Regions from separate parts of the Streptomyces sp. NPDC043867 genome, predicted to be linked through region 1. Evidence: predicted binding sites of a transcription regulator. Region 1 holds the regulator's gene; the other holds the start of a gene.
The links. The regulator HrcA, encoded in region 1, represses chaperone genes, less so after heat shock. The targets are predictions, from matches to a motif close to TTNGCACTCNGNNNNNCNGAGTGCNAA.
Positions count from the first base shown of each region.

Region 2: the regulator HrcA is predicted to act here: its motif matches at 2,315-2,341, upstream of groES (co-chaperone GroES).

Region 1 is NZ_JBWKDS010000026.1:6,344-13,534, reverse strand. Features, by position in the region: gene AC069T_RS24535 (hypothetical protein) at 1-122, opposite strand, end outside; gene AC069T_RS24530 (16S rRNA (uracil(1498)-N(3))-methyltransferase) at 229-978, opposite strand; gene AC069T_RS24525 (nitronate monooxygenase) at 975-2,057, opposite strand; gene dnaJ (molecular chaperone DnaJ) at 2,323-3,459, opposite strand; gene hrcA (heat-inducible transcriptional repressor HrcA) at 3,460-4,476, opposite strand; gene AC069T_RS24510 (MBL fold metallo-hydrolase) at 4,681-5,415, shown strand; gene AC069T_RS24505 (DUF3097 domain-containing protein) at 5,462-6,265, shown strand; gene hemW (radical SAM family heme chaperone HemW) at 6,493-7,191, opposite strand, start outside.
Region 2 is NZ_JBWKDS010000001.1:231,625-238,815, forward strand. Features, by position in the region: gene groL (chaperonin GroEL) at 121-1,749, opposite strand; gene groES (co-chaperone GroES) at 1,862-2,170, opposite strand; gene AC069T_RS01145 (polysaccharide deacetylase family protein) at 2,396-3,235, opposite strand; gene AC069T_RS01150 (polysaccharide deacetylase family protein) at 3,423-4,391, opposite strand; gene AC069T_RS01155 (class I SAM-dependent methyltransferase) at 4,482-5,660, shown strand; gene AC069T_RS01160 (RNA polymerase sigma factor) at 5,677-6,894, opposite strand; gene AC069T_RS01165 (YciI family protein) at 7,141-7,191, opposite strand, start outside.

The DNA.
Region 1 (7,191 bases):
GCCGACGCGGCGCTCAGCCCGTCGCCCGGTTCGCACGCGGCCACCCCGAACACCGCGACCGCGCCGAGCCCGGCCGCGCCGAACATCCGCCTGCGGGCCGCCCCTTGCCTTGAAAGCCTCATAACGCCCATGCACGGCAGCGTGCCACCGTCCCGGGCCCGGCGGTAGACCGCATGCGGCCAGTTGCCGTGTCAGCCGCGCGGCAGGAGCCGTATGGAACCGGAGCGGTCAGGACCAGCGTCCGGTGCGGCCCAGCAGCAGGGCGGCCGCCGCGGTCCCGGCGGTGGAGGTGCGCAGCACGCTGCGTCCCAGCCGGTACGCCTTGGCGCCCGCCTCGGAGAACAGCGTCAACTCCTCCGGGGAGACGCCGCCTTCGGGGCCGACGACCAGCACGATCTCGCCGGAGGCGGGGAGTTCGGCCGTCGCCAGCGGCTCGCTGCCGTACTCGCGGTCCTCGTGCAGCACCGCCGCGAGTTGCGCCGTGGCGAGAAGCGCGCCGACCTGCTTGGTCGTCATGGCGTCCGTGACCTCAGGGAAGCGCACGCGGCGGGACTGCTTGCCGGCCTCCCGGGCGGTGGCCCGCCACTTGGCGAGCGCCTTCAGGCCCCGGTCGCCCTTCCACTGCGTGATGCAGCGGGAGGCGGCCCACGGGACGACGCGGTCCACGCCGGTCTCGGTCATGGTCTCGACGGCCAGTTCACCGCGGTCGCCCTTGGGGAGGGCCTGCACGACAGTGATGCGCGGGGACTCCTCGGGCTCCTCGGCGACCGCGTCCATGTGGACGGTCAGCCGGTCCTTGCCCTCGGTGTCCGTCACGACGCACTGCGCCCAGCGGCCCGCCCCGTCCGTGAGGACGACGTCCTCACCGGCCCGCAGCCGCTTCACGGAGACCGCGTGCCGTCCTTCGGGACCGTCGAGCACATAGCGTCCGCCCCGGCCGGCCGCGAGGTCCTCGACCACGAACACCGGCGCGGTCATCGGTCCGCGCCCCCGGGGAACGACGACAACGCTGTTTTAGCGGCGTCGAGTTCGGCGGCCAGCACCTCCACGAGCTGCGCGGCGGGCAGTTCGCGTGCCATGCGGTGGCCCTGCCCGGCCCACAGCGCCATGCCCTGGGGGTCGCCCGCCTTGGCCGCCGCCTTGCGCAGCGGGGAGGTGAGGTGGTGAACCTCGGGGTAGGCGGCGGGGGCGTACGGGCCGTGCTCACGCATGAAGCGGTTGACCAGACCGCGGGCCGGCCGCCCGGAGAACGCCCGCGTCAGCTCGGTGCGGACGAACAGGGGGTTGGTCAGCGCCTGCTTGTGCACGGGCGCGGCACCGGACTCCGGGGTGGCGACGAACGCCGTGCCGAGCTGGGCCGCGCTCGCGCCCTCGGCGAGCACCGCGGCGATCTGCGCGCCGCGCATGATGCCGCCGGCCGCCACGATCGGCAGACCGACGCTCTCCCGGACCTGGGCGACCAGCGAGAGCAGTCCGATGCCGGCGCCGTCCGCCTCCGGGGTGTCCCGGTGGGTGCCCTGGTGGCCGCCCGCCTCGACGCCCTGCACGATCACGACGTCCGCGCCCGCCCGCTGCACGGCCTGCGCCTCCTCGGCCGTGGTCGCCGTGACCATGGTCACGGTGCCGACGCGGGCGAAGGAGGCGAGCACCTCGGGCGTGGGGCAGCCGAAGTGGAAGGAGACCACCGGCACGGGATTGTCGAGGAGGACGGCGAGCTTGGTGTCGTAACCGTCGTCGCGGCCGCTGTCGGGGTCGCCGAGCTCGGTGTCGTACCAGCCGGCCTCACCGGCGAGCTGATGGGCGTAGACGTCGACGGCGGCCGGGTCCGCGTGCTCCTGCTGCGGCATGAAGAGGTTCACGCCGAAGGGGCGGCCGGTGAGGCCGCGCAGCTGCTTGATCTCCTGGTACATGCCGTCGGCCGTCTTGTATCCGGCGGCGAGGAAGCCGAGCCCGCCGGCCTCGGACACGGCGGCGGCCAGCTGCGGTACGGAGACGCCGCCCGCCATGGGGGCCTGCACGATCGGACACCGAAAGAGATCGGTCAGCGCGGAGGACATGACGGCATGGTGTCACGTCCCCCGGACAAGTCCGAATCCGGCGGCCACCCGGCACAGGCCACCGGAATGTGTCTCTCCGGGGGGGCTTCACACCCGCCGGGCGGTCCCGCCGGGACGGTCCCCGATGCCCGGAGTGGGTGTCCCGCCGTGCGGTGGTCTCCGGCGAGCAGCGGGCCGTCCCCTCGCACCCACGGGGTGTCCCGCCGGGACGCCGGCAGGGGCCGGACCCGTGCGGGCAGGCCCCGAGGGCCTGCCCCAAGCGCCGTCAGCGGCCGTTGAACGCGTCCTTCAGCCGCGAGAACAGTCCCTGCTGGCCCGGCTGGAACTGCCCCGTGGGCCGCTCCTCACCGCGCAGCTTCGCCAGTTCCCGCAGCAGGCGCTCCTGCTCCGCGTCCAGCTTGGACGGGGTCATGACCTCGACGTGGACGATCAGGTCGCCCCGGCCGCCGCCGCGCAGATGCGTGACACCCCGGGCGTGCAGCGGGATCGACTGGCCGGACTGGGTGCCCGGGCGGATGTCGACCTCCTCCAGGCCGTCCAGCGTCTCCAGCGGCACCTTCGTGCCGAGGGACGCCGCCGTCATCGGGAGGGTGACCGTGCAGTGCAGGTCGTCGCCCCGGCGCTGGAACTGCGCGTGCGGCAACTCGTGGATCTCCACGTACAGGTCGCCGGCGGGGCCGCCGCCGGGGCCGACCTCGCCCTCGCCCGCGAGCTGGATCCGCGTGCCGTTGTCGACACCGGCCGGGATCTTCACGGTCAGGGTCCGGCGCGAGCGCACCCGCCCGTCGCCCGCGCACTCCGGGCACGGCGTCGGCACCACCGTGCCGAAGCCCTGGCACTGGGGGCAGGGGCGGGACGTCATGACCTGGCCCAGGAAGGACCGCGTGACCTGGGACACCTCGCCGCGACCGCGGCACATGTCACAGGTCTGCGCGGAGGTCCCGGGGGCCGCGCCCTCGCCGCTGCACGTGGTGCACACCACGGCCGTGTCGACCTGGATGTCCTTGGTCGTGCCGAAGGCCGCCTCGTCGAGGTCGATCTCCAGCCGGATCATGGCGTCCTGGCCCCGGCGCGTACGCGACCGCGGGCCGCGCTGCGACGCCGTGCCGAAGAACGCGTCCATGATGTCCGAGAAGTTCCCGAAGCCGCCGGCGCCGAAGCCGCCCGCGCCCGCGCCGCCGCTCTGCGAGAGCGGGTCGCCGCCGAGGTCGTAGACCTGCTTCTTCTGCGGGTCCGACAACACCTCGTAGGCGGCGTTGATCTCCTTGAAGCGCTCCTGCGTCTTCGGATCGGGATTGACGTCCGGATGCAGCTCGCGGGCGAGCCTCCGGAACGCCTTCTTGATCTCGTCCTGGGAAGCGTCGCGGCGCACGCCGAGTACGGCGTAGTAGTCCGTGGCCACCTACGACTCCGCCAGGATCTGTCCGACGTACCGTGCCACTGCGCGTACCGCTCCCATCGTTCCCGGGTAATCCATGCGGGTCGGTCCGACCACGCCGAGTTTTGCGACTGCCTCGCCGCCCGAACCGTAGCCGACCGAGACCACGGACGTGGAGTTGAGTCCCTCGTGGACGTTCTCGCGACCGATCCGTACGGTCATGCCCGAATCCGTCGACTCCCCCAGCAGCTTCAGAAGCACGACCTGCTCCTCGAGGGCTTCGAGAACCGGCCGGATCGTGAGGGGGAAGTCATGTCCGAAGCGGGTGAGATTGGCGGTGCCGCCGATCATCAACCGCTCCTCGTTCTCCTCGACGAGCGCCTCCAGCAGCGTGGAGAGCACCGTCGAGACCGTACCGCGGTCCTCGGTCTCGAAGGCCTCCGGCAGATCCTGCACCAACTGCGGGACATCCGCGAAACGGCGGCCCGCGACCCGGCTGTTGAGCCGGGCCCGCAGATCCGCCAGGGACGTCTCACCGAAGGGCGCCGGACAGTCGATCATGCGCTGCTCGACCCGGCCGGTGTCCGTGATGAGCACCAGCATCACGCGGGCCGGGGCCAGCGAGAGCAGCTCCACGTGCCGCACCGTCGAGCGCGTGAGCGAGGGGTACTGGACGACGGCGACCTGCCGGGTGAGCTGCGCGAGCAGCCGCACCGTGCGCCCCACGACGTCGTCGAGGTCGACGGCGCCGTCGAGGAAGTTCTGGATGGCGCGGCGCTCGGGCGCGGTCATCGGCTTGACGCCGGCGAGCTTGTCGACGAAGAGGCGGTAGCCCTTGTCGGTGGGGATGCGCCCGGCGCTGGTGTGCGGCTGGGCGATGTACCCCTCGTCCTCCAGGGCTGCCATGTCGTTGCGGACGGTGGCCGGGGAGACCCCCAGCCGGTGGCGCTCGGTCAGCGCCTTGGAGCCGACCGGCTCCTCCGTCCCGACGTAGTCCTGGACGATGGCGCGCAGTACCTCGAGCCTGCGTTCACTGAGCATCGCGCACACCTCCAGATGTCGGCACCGTGGTCGTCGCGGCCTTCTTCCTGGCACTCAGCGCGTGCGAGTGCCAGCGTTCCCCGGCTCAGTGTACGGCGGGGAGGTACGACCCCGGCAAGGGCGGGCCCGTGACGCCCTCGCCGCGGGCGGGGACGTGTCCCGCCATGTCGCGCCGTCGTACCCCGTTGCCGCTAGCGTCGCCGTGTGAAGGTGACTTGGGAAGAGGCGGGGTGGGAGCAGCTAGCCCCGCGGGTCGGACGGTGCCGCCTGCCGGGCTGGGACTGCACCACGGGGCTCGTGGTCGGCGAAGGTGCCGCGCTCCTGATCGACGCGGGGTCGAGCCTGGCGGAGGGCGCGCGGCTGCGGGCCGAGACCGGGCGGCTCCTCGGCACCCGGCTGCGTGTGACACACCTCGCACTCACCCATCCCCACTTCGACCACGTCCTCGGCGCCGCCGCCTTCTCCGGAGTGGAGGTGTTCGGCGCGGTGGGCCTGGACACGGTCCTCGACCACGGCCGCGAGGAACTGCGCGCGGACGCCGTGCGCAACGGTCTGGACCCGCGCGACGCGGCCGAGGCGGCGGATCTGCTCGTCCGCCCCCGCCACCTCGTGTCCGGCGAGTGGACCCTCGGGCTGGGCGGCGGGGCGCAGGTCCTGCTGGCGAACGTGGGTCCCGGCCACACCGCGCACGACCTGGCGGTGCTCGTACCGGGAGCGGGCGGCCCGGAGGTCGTCTTCTGCGGCGACCTGGTGGAGGAGTCGGGTGAGCCCCAGGCCGGCCCGGACGCCGTTCCGTCCCACTGGCCGGCGGCGCTGGACCGGCTGCTGGACCTCGGGGGCGAGGACGCCGTGTACGTGCCGGGGCACGGGGCCGCGGTCGACGCGGCGTTCGTCCGGGCCCAGCGGGACGCGCTGGCCGCCCGCTTCGGCGTGTCGTAGGCGCGGCCGGGGGCTCCGGCGCTCGACTTCTCCTATCGTCATCCGAATGCGCCAGTACTCTCCGGACCTGACCCCGCCGTGGAAGAAGCCCAAGCCCGTGCCGGAGGTCCCGGCCGATCCCGGTCTGGTGGTGGAGGAGCCCGGCACCGGTTTCTGCGGTGCCGTGATCCGCTGCGAGGCGGGCACGGTGACGCTGGAGGACCGCTTCGGCAAGCACCGGGTGTTCCCGCTGGAGCCGCGGGGCTTCCTGCTGGAGGGCAGGGTGGTCACCCTGGTCCGGCCGGCCGCCGGACCGGCCCGCCCCAGCCGCACCGCCTCCGGTTCGGTCGCCGTGCCCGGCGCCCGCGCCCGCGTGGCCCGGGCCGGCCGCATCTACGTCGAGGGCCGGCACGACGCCGAGCTCGTGGAGCGGGTGTGGGGCGACGACCTGCGCATCGAGGGCGTCGTCGTCGAGTACCTGGAGGGCGTCGACGACCTGCCGTCCGTCGTCGAGGAGTTCGGTCCCGGACCGGACGCCCGGCTCGGCGTCCTCGTCGACCACCTGGTCCCCGGCTCGAAGGAGTTCCGGATCGCGGAGGCGGTCACCAGCGAGCACGCGCTCGTGGTGGGCCATCCGTACATCGACATCTGGGAGGCCGTGAAGCCGTCCTCGGTCGGCATCCCCGCGTGGCCCCGGGTCCCGCGCGGCCAGGACTGGAAGACCGGCGTCTGCCGGGCCCTGGGCTGGCCGGAGAACACCGGCGCGGCCTGGCAGCACATCCTGTCCCGGGTCCGCTCCTACAAGGACCTGGAGCCGGAACTCCTCGGCCGCGTGGAAGAACTCATCGACTTCGTCACGGCCCCGGAGTAGCCCCGCGACAGCGGAGGACATTTCAGCCCGTCCGGCGTTTCGAGGACGAGCGCGACACCGCGGCCCCCGGGGCGGGCCGAGGCTGGGATTTCAGCCCGTCCGGCGTTTCGAGGACGAGCGCGACACCGCGGCCCCCGGGGCAGGCCGAGGCAGGGATTTCAGCCCGTCCGGCGTTTGAGGACGAGGCCGTCAGGCCGATACGGGGGTCCGGGGGCAGCGCCCCCGGGTCAGTCCACCAGGTCGCGGACCACCGCGTCCGCGAGCAACCGCCCCCGCAGGGTGAGCACAGCCCGCCCGCCCCCGTACGGCCCGCTCTCGAGCAGCCCACCCGCCAGCGCGCGCCGAGCCGCGGCCAGCCCGTCCGGCCGCAGCAGCGCCAGCGGACAGCCCTCCCGCAGCCGCAGCTCCAGCAGGATCCGCTCGACCCGGCGGTCCTCCGCGGACAGCAGCTCACGCCCCGCCCCGGGCGACCTCCCCGCGGCCAGCGCCCCGGCGTACGCGCCGGGATGCTTCACGTTCCACCAGCGCACCCCGCCCACATGGCTGTGGGCCCCGGGTCCCGCGCCCCACCAGTCGGCGCCGCGCCAGTACAGCTCGTTGTGCAGGCAGCGCCCCGCGTCGGACGTAGCCCAGTTCGAGACCTCGTACCAGTCGAAACCGGCTGCCGAGAGCACCTCGTCGGCGATGAGATACCGGTCCGCGTGGACATCGTCGTCCGTCATGGGGACCTCCCCGCGACGGATGCGGCGGGCCAGCTGGGTGCCCTCCTCGACGATCAGCGCGTACGCCGAGACGTGGTCGGGTGCCGCCCCGAGGGCCGCGTCGAGCGAGGCCCGCCAGTCGTCGTCGGTCTCCCCCGGGGTGCCGTAGATCAGGTCGAGGTTCACGTGGTCGAAGCCCGCCGCGCGCGCCTCGGCGACGCAGGC
Region 2 (7,191 bases), on a different contig from region 1:
GCAGGCGGCCGGCCGGGAAAAGGGGAAGCCCCCCTCACCCGGTGGGGGGAGGGGGACTTCTTCGAGGCGTCCTCCCTCTTCCCGTGGGGGGAGGGTGGGCTTCCTCAGGTGCTGCCGACCTCAGTGGGAGTGGCCGTGACCGTGGCCGTGGCCCGCGTCGCCCTCGTCCTCGGCCGGCTTCTCGACGACCAGGGTCTCGGTCGTGAGGAGCAGGGAGGCGATGGACGCGGCGTTCTCCAGGGCGGAGCGGGTGACCTTGACCGGGTCGATGACGCCAGCCTTGACCAGGTCGCCGTACTCGCCGGTCGCCGCGTTGAAGCCCTGGCCCTTGTCGAGTTCGGCGACCTTGGAGGTGATGACGTAACCCTCGAGGCCGGCGTTCTCGGCGATCCAGCGCAGCGGCTCGACGGCGGCCCGGCGGACGACCGCGACACCCGTGGCCTCGTCGCCGGTCTTGCCGAGGTTGCCCTCGAGGATCTTCACGGCGTGGACGAGCGCGGAGCCACCACCGGAGACGATGCCCTCCTCGACCGCGGCGCGGGTCGCGGAGATGGCGTCCTCGAGACGGTGCTTCTTCTCCTTCAGCTCCACCTCGGTGGCGGCGCCGACCTTGATCACGCACACGCCGCCGGCCAGCTTCGCGAGGCGCTCCTGGAGCTTCTCGCGGTCCCAGTCGGAATCCGTGGACTCGATCTCGGCCTTGATCTGGTTGATCCGGCCGACGACGTCCTCGGACTTGCCGCCACCGTCGACGATGGTGGTGTCGTCCTTGGTGACGGTCACGCGGCGGGCGGTGCCCAGCACGTCAAGGCCGACCTGGTCGAGCTTGAGGCCGACCTCCTCGGCGATGACGGTGGCACCGGTGAGGGTGGCCATGTCGCCGAGCATCGCCTTGCGGCGGTCGCCGAAGCCGGGGGCCTTCACCGCGACGGCGTTGAACGTGCCGCGGATCTTGTTCACGACCAGGGTCGACAGGGCCTCGCCCTCGACGTCCTCGGCGATGATCAGGAGCGGCTTGGAGGAGTTGGTCTGGATGACCTTCTCCAGCAGCGGCAGCAGGTCCTGGATCGAGGAGATCTTGCCCTGGTGGATGAGGATGTACGGGTCGTCGAGGACGGCCTCCATACGCTCCTGGTCGGACACCATGTACGGCGACAGGTAGCCCTTGTCGAAGGCCATGCCCTCGGTGAAGTCCAGCTCAAGACCGAAGGTGTTGGACTCCTCGACGGTGATGACACCGTCCTTGCCGACCTTGTCCATCGCCTCGGCGATGAGCTCGCCGACCTGGCTGTCCTGGGCGGACAGACCGGCGACGGCGGCGATGTCGGACTTCTCGTCGATCGGCCGGGCGGTCGCGAGGAGCTCCTCGGACACGGCCTTGACGGCGGCGTCGATGCCCTTCTTGAGGAGGGCGGGCGACGCGCCGGCGGCGACGTTCTTCAGGCCCTCGCGCACCAGCGCCTGGGCCAGCACGGTGGCGGTGGTCGTACCGTCACCCGCGATGTCGTTGGTCTTGGTCGCCACCTCCTTCACCAGCTGGGCGCCGAGGTTCTCGTACGGGTCGTCGAGCTCGACCTCGCGGGCGATGGTCACGCCGTCGTTGGTGATGGTGGGGGCGCCGAACTTCTTGTCGATGACGACGTTGCGGCCCTTGGGGCCGATCGTCACCTTCACCGTGTCGGCAAGCTTGTTGACGCCGCGCTCAAGGGCGCGACGGGCGTCCTCGTCGAACTTCAGGATCTTCGCCATGGAGCGATTCAGCCCTCTCGGAAAACTTGGGAGAAACGAACTGCGCCCCCAGCGCCCGGCTTATTAAGGTCGCGGGGGCCAGGGGCGCAGCTCACTGCAAAACTGGGATGAACTACTTCTCGATGATCGCGAGCACGTCGCGAGCCGAGAGGACGAGGTACTCCTCGCCGCTGTACTTCACCTCGGTGCCGCCGTACTTGCTGTACAGCACGATGTCGCCGGTCTTCACGTCGAGCGGCAGGCGCTCGCCGTTCTCGAACCGGCCCGGGCCCACGGCCAGGACGACGCCCTCCTGGGGCTTCTCCTTGGCAGTGTCCGGAATGACCAGGCCAGAGGCGGTGGTCTGCTCGGCGTCGAGCGGCTGGACCACAATGCGGTCCTCGAGCGGCTTGATGGCAACCTTGGAGCTGGTGGTCGTCACGATCCGACCTCCCCCTTCGGAGATCTCACGGGGTTAACTGTCTGAGGTGGCGACCAGGTGGATCCGTCGTCGCGGGTGCCGGACCTGCCCGTCGCTATTGGCACTCTCCAGGGGGGAGTGCCAGACCAGAGACTATGACCGCGATTAGCACTCGGTCAAGCGGAGTGCCAAACGAGGAGCGCGCGCCGCGCACTTTCCGCTCCCTTCGGGCACCCCCGTGCGCCGCTACAGGTAGTCCTCCAGGCGGGCCGGCGTGAGGCCCTGGGCCTGGATGCGCCGCAGCAGGCGCGTGGTCGTCGCCGTGAGGTCGGGTTCGTCGGTGCCGAGGAGGATGTCGCCGGGGCGCAGGCGGTCCCGGCCGGGCTCGCGGCCCAGCACCACGGCCGAGACCCCGCAGTCGGCGGCGGCGCGCAGGGTGGTGGCGTCGTAGGTGCCGTACGGCGGGCGGAGCAGCCGGGGCAGGACGCCGAAGCGTTCCCTGAGCTTGTCCCGCTGACCGCAGATCTCGGCGCGCTGGCCCGCGTACGGCAGTCCGCGCAGGGAGGAGTGGTCGAGCGTGTGGTTCTGCACGCTCGCGCCGACCGCCCGGAGGCGCGCGACGTGCCCGTACCCCGGCCCGACGACACGGTCGGTGAGGAACAGGCTGACCGGCAGCCGCAGTTCGCGGACCATGGCGGCGAAGCGCGGATCGCGTTCGGCACTGTCGTCGTAGGTCAGGAAGACCACCTTGTCGCGGGTGGGGACGCGGGCGAGGACCGGCGGCAGGCCGGGGCCCGCCGCGCGTACGGGGGGCCGCCGGCCGGGCGGCCGGGGGGCGGAGGCGAGCGGCGCGGTCAGCCCCCAGCGGCGGTAGGTCCCGGCGGGCCGCCCCGGCCGCGGAGCGGTCGGTTCCCAGCGGCGGTACGTCCCGGCGGGCGGCCCCGGCCGGCCGTGCGGGCGCACCTGCTGCGCCGCCTTCCTTCCCAGGCGCTCGATGGGGTCGACGGACTGGGCGCAGCCGGTGGCTCCGGCGAGCAGCCCGGCGACGAGCAGCCAGGCGAGCAGAGCGCGCCCACGCCCGGCCACCGCCCCCACCCCGGTCGCGGTCGCGGAGCACCGCTCGCCGCCGGCCACCGCCCCCACCCCGGTCGCGGGGCGCCCCCGGCACCCGGTCACCCTCCCGGCCCCCGTCTCCGGGCACCCTTCGCGCCCGGTCACCGGCGGCGCTCTCGGCGTGGAAGACCGCTCGCGGCCGTCCGGCGGGGCGCACCGCTCACAGGTAGTCCTCCAGCCGCGCCACGGCGTACCCCTCGTTCGTGACCTTCTTCAGGAAGCGGCGGACCATGTCCGGCATGGTGCCCTTCCAGTCCTCGCGGCCCCGGAAGTGGGTGAGGACGATGTCGCCGCGGTGCAGGGACCGGTCCCACTCGCGGTAGTCCCAGTGGTCGACGAAGACCTCCTCGTTCCAGAGCGGGGCCGCCTTGATCCCGCAGGACGCGGCGGCGCGCAGGGTGTTCTCGTTGTAGTTGCCGTAGGGCGGCCGGAAGAGCGTGGGGCGCTTGCCGAACTGCTTCTCCATCACGGTCTGCATCCCGCAGATCTCCCGTTTCTGCTCCGTGTACGAGAGGTTCGGCAGATACGGGTGGTGGAGGGTGTGGTTGTTCAGGGCGACGCCCGCGTCCCGCATCTTCCGGAAGTACCCGTAGTCCTCCTTGGCCAGGTAGTCGCTGAGGAAGGCGGTGTACGGGATCTTCAGTTCGCTCATCATCCTGAGGAACGCCGGGTCCTTCTCGGCGCCGTCGTCGATGGTGAGGAAGACGACCTTGTCCTTGGTGGGGACGGTCGTGAAGACGGGCGGCAGTTCGTCCTGGCCGTCCACCTCGAACCCCGCGCGGGTCGTGATCTCCGGCTTCCTCGCCGGCGGGGCCGGCGGGGTGAGCGGGACCCTGGCCAGCCCCCAGCGTCTGGCCGCGGCGACTCGCGCGACGTGCGCGGCGCGCAGCTTCGAGGCGTACGCGTCCAGGGCGCGGGCGGGCGGCGCGTTCAGCGGCTGCTGCCCGGAGGCCGGCCGCGCACCGGAGCCGGGGTCGGCGCAGCCGGCGGCGAGTGCCGCGGCGGCGAGCACGACGATGCCGCCCCGGACCCGCCGCACCGTCCTTCCGCCCGCCGTCCCACGAGGCACCGCACCACAAAACAGCGTCCGCTCCGAGCGATTTTCGTCATTTTGTCGTACTGGTCGCATGGTGCCGGATCCTCGCAGGCCACCTTCCGCGGGCCGGTCCGACACCGCCGCCGGACGCGCACCGTCCACCGACTGGCCCACAATGGGCCGGTGACCGATCTGGACCCGCTGGCCTCCTTCGCCTCCCTCCACACGCCCGAGGGCCGCGCCCTCCTCGACGAGGTGCGGGGCACCGAGCCCGCCCGGGAGCTGGCCGTCGCGACCCGGCTGCGCCGCGCGTACCCGGCGCCCCTGGTCACGGCGGCGCTCGCTCAGGCGCACCTGCGCCGACGGGCGGCGGCCAAGTTCGGGGCCGCGGACGCGGAGCGGATGTTCTTCACGCCCGACGGCGTCGAGCAGTCCACGCGGACGAGCGTCGCGGCGTACCGCGCGGAGCGGTTCCGGGCGCTCGGGGTGCGCTCCGTCGCCGACCTCTGCTGCGGCATCGGCGGCGACGCGATCGCCCTGGCTCGCGCCGGGATCCGGGTGCTCGCCGTGGACCGGGACCCGCTGACGGCGGCGGTGGCCCGCGCGAACGCCGAGGCGCTGGGCCTGGCGGAGCTGATCGAGGTGCGTGAGGCGGACGTCACCGAGGTGGCCACGGCGGAGTACGACGCCGTCTTCGTGGACCCCGCCCGGCGCGGCGGCCGGGGCCGGATCTTCGATCCCGAGGCGTACTCGCCGCCGCTGTCCTGGGCGACCGCGACGGCCCTGAAGGCGCCGCGGGCCGCGCTGAAGATCGCGCCGGGCGTCCCCCACGAGGCGATCCCGGCCGAGGCGGAGGCGGAGTGGATCTCGGACGGCGGGGACGTGAAGGAGGCCGTGCTGTGGTTCGGCACCGAGCCGGGGCTGGTGCGGGCCACGCTGCTGCCCGGTCCGCGCGGGCTGCGCGGGCGGGGACTCCCCGACCCGCCGGTGCGCCCGCCGGGCCGTTACCTGTACGAGCCCGACGGCGCCGCCATCCGCGCCCACCTCGTCGCCGAGGTGGCCGAGGAACTCGACGGCGGCCTGCTCGACGAGACGATCGCGTACATCACCTCCGACCATCTGCGCCCGACCCCGTACGCCACCGCGTACGAGATCACCGACCGGCTGCCCTTCAGCGTGAAGAAGCTGAAGGCGCTGCTGCGGACGCGGGAGGTCGGCATCCTCACCGTCAAGAAGCGCGGCTCGGCCGTCCAGCCCGAGGAGCTGCGCCGGAAGGTGAAGCCGCAGGGGCGCAACGCGGCGACGGTGTTCCTCACGCGGGTGGCGGGGGCGCCGACGATGCTGGTCGGGCACCCGGCGTAGGTCCCGTCCCCCGGCGTCAGGCGCGGTCCGCCGCGCGGGCCAGCAGCAGTGCGCGTTCCCGTTCGTTGCGGGCCAGGGACGCGGCCCGCTCGAACTCCGCGCGGGCCTCGGCCGTACGTCCGAGGCGTGCGAGCAGGTCCCCGCGCACGCTGGGCAGCAAGTGGTAGGAGCGCAGGGCGGGTTCGTCCGCGAGGGCGTCCACCAGGGCGAGGGCGGGCCCGGGGCCTTCGGCCATGGAGACGGCGACCGCGCGGTTCAACTCGACCACGGGGGACGGGGAACGGGCGGCGAGGACCCCGTACAGGGCGGCGATCCGCCCCCAGTCGGTGTCCTCGTACGCGTACGCCTGGGCGTGGCAGGCGGCGATCGCGGCCTGAAGGACGTACGGTCCCGGGCCGCCGGCGGATACGGCGTCGGCGCGGGCGAGAGCCGCGAAGCCGCGGCGGATCAGCATCCGGTTCCAGCGGCGGCGGTTCTGGTCCCTGAGCAGCACCGGTTCCCCGGACGGGCCGGTGCGGGCTGCCGATCTGGACGCCTGGAGCTCCAACAGCGCGGCCAGCCCGTGCACTTCGGGCTCCTTGGGCATCAGCCCGGCCAGCACGCGGGCCAGCCGCAGGGCGTCCTCGCACAGGCCGGGGCGCAGCCAGTCGTCGCCCGCGGTCGCGGCGTACCCCTCGTTGAAGACCAGGTAGATGACCTCGAGGACCGAGCCGAGGCGGGCCTCGCGCTCCGGGCCGCAGGGCACCTCGAAGGCGACGTTCCTGGTGGCCAGCGTCCGTTTCGCGCGGACGACGCGCTGCGCGACGGTCGCCTCCGGGACGAGGAGGGCGCGCGCGATCTCGGGCGTGGTCAGGCCGCCGACGAGCCGCAGCGTGAGCGCGATGCGGGCCTCGGCGGACAGGACCGGGTGACAGGCGGTGAAGACGAGCCGCAGCAGGTCGTCGTCGATGTCGTCGGGATCGGCGGGGGTGTCGAGGTGGTGCGGGGCGGCTTCGAGGTCCCGGCCGACCTCAGCGAGCTTGCGCGCGTACCGCTCCCGGCGGCGTACGAGGTCGACCGCGCGGTGCCTGGCCGTGGTCATGAGCCAGGCGCCCGGGTTGTCCGGGACCCCGTCGCGCGGCCACTGCTCCAGCGCGGCGACCAGGGCGTCCTGCGCGAGTTCCTCGGCGATCCCGACGTCCCGCACGGTCCGGGCGACACCCGCGATGATGCGAGCGGACTCGATCCGGAAGATCGCCTCGACCGCCTCGACCGCCCGCGCGGCGGCGGATGCGTCGGCGCCCGCCGCACGGGCCGGGCCGGCTACCGCGCCGGCGGAGGGGCCGGCGACACCGGCTGCCGCGGGGGCGGAGGGGCCGGCTGCCGCGTCGGCAGGGGGCTCGGCGACACCGGCTGCCGCGGGGGCGGAGGGGCCGGCGGGGGGCTGCTCGGTCACAGCTCACACCTTGGCACATCCGCGCCGCACGGGCCGGGCACCGGCTCAGCCCTCCATGATCTCCCGCACCTCGGAGGTGACCGTCCAGTACGTCTC